One region of the Bacillus smithii genome, then DNA from elsewhere that is predicted to be linked to it. Evidence: predicted binding sites of a transcription regulator. Region 1 holds the regulator's gene; the other holds the start of a gene.
What was found. The regulator NrdR, encoded in region 1, represses ribonucleotide reductase genes. The targets are predictions, from matches to a motif close to AACACNATATATNGTGTT.
Positions count from the first base shown of each region.

Region 1 (3,427 bases):
ATCTGTTTTTAACAATACGTATTGGATCAAAACATTAACGACACCCGGCGAGAGCTTTTGCTGGAACATAATCTCTTCAATCGCCTGCAAATCAGCTTTAGAAGGCATACTTCCCGATATGTCAATCAACAGCTGTCGTGGAGAAGTCGTTTCCAAGTATACAATCAGTTCATCTTCAGGGCTGTCTCCTTTTGTTTGGCTTCGCAATACGGGAGGCTGCACTAAATCCACTAGTTCCGGAAGTTCAGGATTTACCTTTAACTGGTACCAATCTCTGGCTGATTTTCGTAATTGATCAATATCCACCTCATCGTTCTCATCCAATGCGCTTAAAAGAATATTCTTCATTTCCAATTCATTGATGCCATATAGATGGGATAACTTCAAAATCGTTTCTTTCACTTGCGGAGTAAGCGTTTGTTTCGGCACCATGACACTTTTCAATCCGCTTTCCAAAAGCTGAAAATCGAATTGTTCGTCATTCAGTGTAAGTCCGGGATTTTCCGGTCTTTTTAAAAATTCTTCCCCCGTTTCAGATTGGCTATCGGAAAGTGCTTCCGAATCCATAACGGCAGACGGCGAAGAAGAGAACACCTCCGGCCATGATCTTGTCACTTCTTTATAAGATTCATGTTCAATCGTTTCATTTGAAAAAAATTTCTTCAATCGCAAAAATTGAGAACGACCGATTTTGCGATATAAAAAGACGTTCAGCATCCCATCTTGAAAAAACTGTTCCGGCGTCAGCGGCGGCAATAACTCATAAATATAGCTTCGGGAGTCTCCCATTTCTTTTACATATGTTTTTAACAATCCGATTCCTTCTAATTTTAATCGTTCATGATAAATCGTTTTTAAATTCATATTTAAAAAATTCATCAACCCATAATGATTGGAAGTTTTGGACCAAAGCCGATTTTCCTCCGCTTGGGCCCAAAGCGTCATATATAAACTAAAACAAGCAGAGCCGATTAACGGTTGATACAGAAAGGTAAGAATTTTTCGATCGGTGTCATGAAGGATTCCGCTTAATTTGACCGAATACTCATCCACTGGTTGCAATTCATTCCAAAACGGTTTCATTTTAATCGAACCTTTCTAAACTCATTCATGTTTACGTACAGGAATTATGCGTATCTGGGGTCTCTTTTAGCTGCAGGCCGAAACGGAATGTATGCACGAGGCTAGAAGAAAAAAAGCCAGAGATTTGTTCAAACTCCAGCTTTTTATTTTTCTTTTTTGATCAGTTCTTTCAATTCTTCTAAAAATACATTTATATCCTTGAATTGACGATAAACGGAAGCAAAGCGGACATATGAGACTTCATCCACTTTCGCCAAACGATCCATCACCATTTCACCGATTTTCTCTGAATGAACTTCTGATACACCTTCATTTCGGATTTCTTTTTCGATATCGAGCGTGATCTGTTCCAGCTGCTCAAGAGAGACCGGACGCTTCTCGCAAGCTTTAATGAGACCGCGTAATATTTTTTCTCGGCTGAATTCTTCCCGAGTATTTTCTTTTTTGATCACGATCAGCGGCAGCTCTTCCACACGTTCAAACGTGGTAAATCGATAGGAACAGCTTTCGCATTCGCGCCTTCTGCGTATCGATCTTCCTTCATCGACCGGCCTTGAATCCACCACGCGGGTGCCGTTGTGCTGACATGCTGGACATCTCATAAAATCACTCCGTCTCATCTCAATATTCCCGCATTCTACCTAGAATGATTATATAATAATGGAGTTTTTGAACGCAATTTTTCTTTCAAATGAAGCGACATTGCCAGAGATAAGTAAAAGGGTGCATGATTGCCATGCACCCCTGAATTTTACAATGCTTTTATATTTTGAGACTTCACTTGTACCGGGCCCATCCCTCTCGGCAATTCAATGGTTTCACGAGTCTGGGCACCTAATGCTTCAGCTATATAATCAGCAGCAATATTCGGATTCAAATCGCCGCATGTATAAACGTCAATGCTTGCATATCCGTGCTCTGGGAAGCTATGAATCGTTAAATGTGATTCTGATATAATCACTACCCCGCTTACGCCTTGAGGAGCAAATTTATGAAATGCTACCTCTCTGATTTCTGCACCAGATTTCAATGCGGCTTCCACGAAGATTTTTTCAATTTGTTCCACATCGTTCAGTTTTTCAAATTCACAGCCCCAAAGTTCAGAAATGACATGACGACCCATTGTTTCCATTGATCGTTTCCCCCTTTTACAAAATTTTTTTCGATCAAAAGAATATTTTTAAAAGTTTTATAACTACCACGGGGGAAAGTTAGTCCGAAGAGGTCCTAACCCTTTAAGTAGTTATGATTCCATTATAAGAAGTTCACGAATCATAGTATACTTGGTTTAATATCTTTTTGCAATAATGTTTTTGTCGAATGCAGGCAAAAATCGTTTGTACTGTTAAGAAGGACCAACCCGGTTAAATAAAAAGGCTCCATATGACATGATTTTCAGTCTCAATGGATAGAACCTTTCGCTGGATTAAGCAAAAAACGAACTCATCCATATCATAATAAAGCTAAACGTATCCCATAAAAAAAGAGGCTGACTTTATAGGTCGCCCCTCTCCTAAGCACAAAGAGGGAGCCTGGCCCAGTCAACCTCTGTAAAACAACAGTTTCTAGCTGGAAAACATATGCGAAGCTATGGTGCATCTTGTTAAACACGAAAACTAGCTTTTTTCAGTTTTTACGTTTCAACCAATTTTCATTTCAGCTTTTTTTTCCATTTCTTGCGCGACAAAAGTGGCCAACTCCACTACACGGCAGGAATAACCCCATTCATTGTCATACCAAGCCAACACTTTTGCCTTTTTTCCGCCGATGACGATCGTGGATAATCCATCGATTATGGCAGAACGTGAATCGGTATTAAAATCGATGGAAACAAGCGGTTCGGTAGTGAATCCAAGTTTTCCTTTTAAAGGACCTTGGCTGGCGGCAATAAACGCTTGATTAATTTCATCGGCCGTAACTTCCCGTCGCAAATCCACCACTAAATCCACTAAAGACACGTTCGGAGTCGGCACGCGCAGCGCCATCCCATGCAGTTTTCCTTTCAATTGCGGCAGCACAAGCGCCAGCGCTTTAGCCGCCCCTGTAGTGGTCGGTATGATGGACTGGCCGCAGCTGCGGGCTCTTCGCAAATCTTTGTGAGGATTATCAATATTTTTCTGATCATTTGTATAAGCATGAACGGTTGTCATCAACCCATTTTCGATGCCGAATTCTTCATCCAGCACTTTCGCTACCGGCGCCAGACAGTTGGTGGTACAAGAAGCATTGGAAATAATATGATGCTTTTCTATGTTTAAATCGCTTTCATTCACGCCCATGACAATCGTAACATCCTCATTTTTGCCGGGCGCCGTCAAAATGACTTTTTTCGCTCCGGCCTCAA
Region 1 covers NZ_CP012024.1:2,479,380-2,482,806, forward strand. Annotated here, with positions in the region: gene BSM4216_RS11620 (replication initiation and membrane attachment family protein) at 1-1,083, opposite strand, end outside; gene nrdR (transcriptional regulator NrdR) at 1,227-1,685, opposite strand; gene speD (adenosylmethionine decarboxylase) at 1,835-2,215, opposite strand; gene BSM4216_RS11635 (glyceraldehyde-3-phosphate dehydrogenase) at 2,724-3,427, opposite strand, start outside.

Region 2 (3,427 bases), 270 kb from region 1:
ACTGGTTCAAGAAAAAGGAATATTCGGCCTATTTGCTGCGAACTCCCTTTTCCCGTCCAGTCTTTTTCATGATGTTCGTTTAAAATGACGAAATTTCGTTATTTTCCGGTTTTGATTTTCCCCGTCCATTTTTTGAAGCCGCCTTCTAACTGATAAAGTTGACGGTAACCGTGCCGGTATAGATATTGTGCAGCTCGTCCGCTTCTTAAACCGCTTTGACAATAAAGATACACCGGTTTGTCCGGACGGATTTCCTTCATTCTCATTTTGATTTGTGTGAGAGGAATGTTGCGGGCTCCCAGGATGTGACCGGCTTCAAATTCATTCGGTTCCCTGACGTCGATCAGTTGCGCTTTTCTGTAGCCGGCTTTAAATTCATCTTCTTTTAATGTTTTGACAACTCTTTTTTGTGTAAAATACACTAAGAGAAAATAAATAAGAACAACTACGATAATCGTGGCTAGCGTATACAGCAAGTTTATAGCTCCTTTCCCTTAAGATGCACTAATATTTATTATAGTCATCACTGTTCTTTTAATCAAAATCTTTTCTATGATTTTTTATGCAGAATTCTTTCTTTGTGTTTTCACGGATCGTTTGATAGACTAGAGAAGGAAATTTTCAGGTTAAAGAGGGTGAATGGAATGGAAAAAAAAGAAGTGTGGAAATTTATTGATTCCGGTAAATGTTCGCCTTCTTTCAATATGGCCCTTGATGAAGCTCTTTTGGATTGGCACAGCAAAGGAGACATTCCTCCTGTGATCCGCTTTTACGGCTGGAATCCACCGACGTTATCGATCGGTTATTTTCAAAAAGTGGAAAAAGAAATCGATCTGGAAGCTGTTAAAAAACACGGCTTAGGATTTGTACGTCGCCCTACAGGCGGAAGAGGTGTTTTGCATGAACATGAACTTACATACAGTGTCATTGTAACGGAAGAGCATCCGCGCATGCCGAAAACCGTAACGGAAGCTTACAGGGTGATTTCCGAAGGAATCCTTAAAGGGTTCCAATACCTTGGTTTAGACGCTTATTTTGCCATCCCCCATACGGAAGAAGAAAAAAACAAATTAAAGGATCCGCGTTCTTCTGTTTGTTTTGATGCCCCAAGTTGGTATGAACTAGTAGTGGAAGGACGGAAAGTGGCAGGAAGTGCTCAAACAAGGCAAAAAGGAGTCATTCTGCAGCACGGTTCCATTTTGCTTGATTTGGACGAAGAGAAACTTTTCAGTTTGTTTCGCTATCCGAGTGAAAGAGTAAAAGAACGGATGATGAAATCGTTCAAAAACAAAGCGGTGGCCATTAATGAAATCAGTGCAAATCCTGTTACCATTGAAATGGCAAAGGAAGCTTTTAAAAAAGGATTTGAAGATGGCTTAAATATCCAATTGGAACCATACGAGCTGTCCGAACAGGAAAAGGCGTTTGTGGAAAAATTAGCCAAAGAAAAATACGAATCGGATGAATGGAATTTCAGACGTTAGCTACTGGGGAGAAAGCGGAGACCGCATCCGCTTTTTCTCTTTTTTCGTTGCCGTGCCTTCTTTTTGCTGGAGGGCAGTGGTGATACATGTTGCCTTTCATTCTGCAAGTTTCAGAAATGATCATTTTTCGGCAATTATGGTTGTTTTCCCCTAAATATCTCTATTCTCCCAACGAAACCATCTTTTTTTTTCGCTTGACAAAAAAGCGAATATAAATCAATATATAGTAATAGTGGAAGGTCAATAGCACAATATATTGTGCGGTTCGTTTTTGTGAGTATAATATATGGCTTGGGTTTGTCCAAATGAAGAAACGTTTAAAGCTAGAAAAGGAGTTGTCGATATGTCTGTTGCGTTGAATAAAAACATGACGATTAACAAGGAACGGTTAAACAAGGATATACAGCTTTTCCCTCAGGTTCATCCCATTACGAATGACATGAAAATCACCTTTAAAGGTGTATCCCGGCTGGTCATGATCGATCGATATTCGTTTAAAGATACAGAGAAAATTACTTTGGCAGAAGGGGATTTTGTCGTTTTAACGGTGAAAGAGGATCCAAAATTTCCGGCCCGCGGATTAGGGTATATCGTCGGGATTGATTGGGAAGCCAAAAAGGCAGATGTATGGATTGAAGAGGAATACCGAAGTGCCATTGACGATCCGAAAGAATTGGAAACAGGTATCGTTCGTCGGCCGCTCAACGTCATTGAAAAACCTCTGGAAGTCTATTATGAACAAATCGCAAAGAGAAACGCAACAGGCCTAGCCTCCGTTGAAAAAACGGAAGAAAAAAGAAAAGAATGGTTTGAAAAATTTTATCGCGAGCTCGTCAGTTTGAATTTTGTTCCGGCTGGACGTGTGCTGTACGGAGCGGGATCCGGAAAGGATGTTACTTATTTCAACTGCTATGTGATGCCGTTTGTAAAGGACTCCCGTGAAGGCATCTCCGAACATCGCAAACAAGTAATGGAAATTATGTCGCGAGGCGGTGGGGTCGGAACGAACGGATCAACGCTTCGTCCTCGTCATGCATTGGCAAGAGGGGTAAATGGAAAATCATCAGGATCCGTTTCTTGGCTGGATGATATTGCTAAATTAACCCACCTGGTGGAACAAGGCGGTTCAAGACGTGGAGCTCAAATGATTATGCTGGCAGACTGGCATCCTGATATTGTGGAATTTATTATATCCAAAATGCAAAATCCGCGTATTTTGCGTTTCTTAATTGAAAATTCAAACGACGAACAAATTAAAAAGGCTGCGAGCGACAAACTGAAATTCACACCGCTTACTGAACTGGAAAAAGCGATGTATCAAGGGATTCTCAATTATAAAAACATTCCGGGACAAGGCGGTTTTGGCGAAAAAATTATTCAAGAAGCCGAAGAAAAGCTTCGTACAGGTGGAGTATATTCTGTCCATAATCCGGACTTTTTGACGGGAGCGAATATTTCGGTCTGCTTAACGAAGGAATTTATGGAAGCAGTCGAAAAAGATGAAGAATATGAACTCCGTTTTCCGGCTGTGGAATCTTACGATGAAAAAGAAATGGAAATTTACAATAACGAATGGCACAAAGTCGGAGATGTGCGCGAATGGGAGAAAATGGGCCACAAAGTGAAAACATACCGTAAAATTCGTGCACGTGAATTATGGAACTTAATCAACATTTGTGCTACATACTCTGCAGAGCCGGGCATTTTCTTTATTGACAATGCTAATGAAATGACGAACGCGGTAAGCTACGGACAAAAAATAGTGGCAACCAATCCGTGTGGTGAACAGCCGCTGGCTCCGTATTCTGTGTGCAACTTGGCAGCAGTCAACCTTGCCGAAATGGTGGATAAAGAAAACAAGACGGTTGATTTTGAAAAATTAAAACAGACGGTGGAAGTGGGCGTTCGCATGCAAGACAATGTCATCGATGCCACTCCTTACT
Region 2 covers NZ_CP012024.1:2,212,228-2,215,654, reverse strand. Annotated here, with positions in the region: gene BSM4216_RS10385 (rhodanese-like domain-containing protein) at 99-476, opposite strand; gene BSM4216_RS10380 (lipoate--protein ligase family protein) at 645-1,484, shown strand; gene BSM4216_RS10375 (vitamin B12-dependent ribonucleotide reductase) at 1,828-3,427, shown strand, end outside.
Region 2: a site for NrdR is predicted at 1,730-1,747, ahead of BSM4216_RS10375 (vitamin B12-dependent ribonucleotide reductase). Genes of this name have one in related genera too.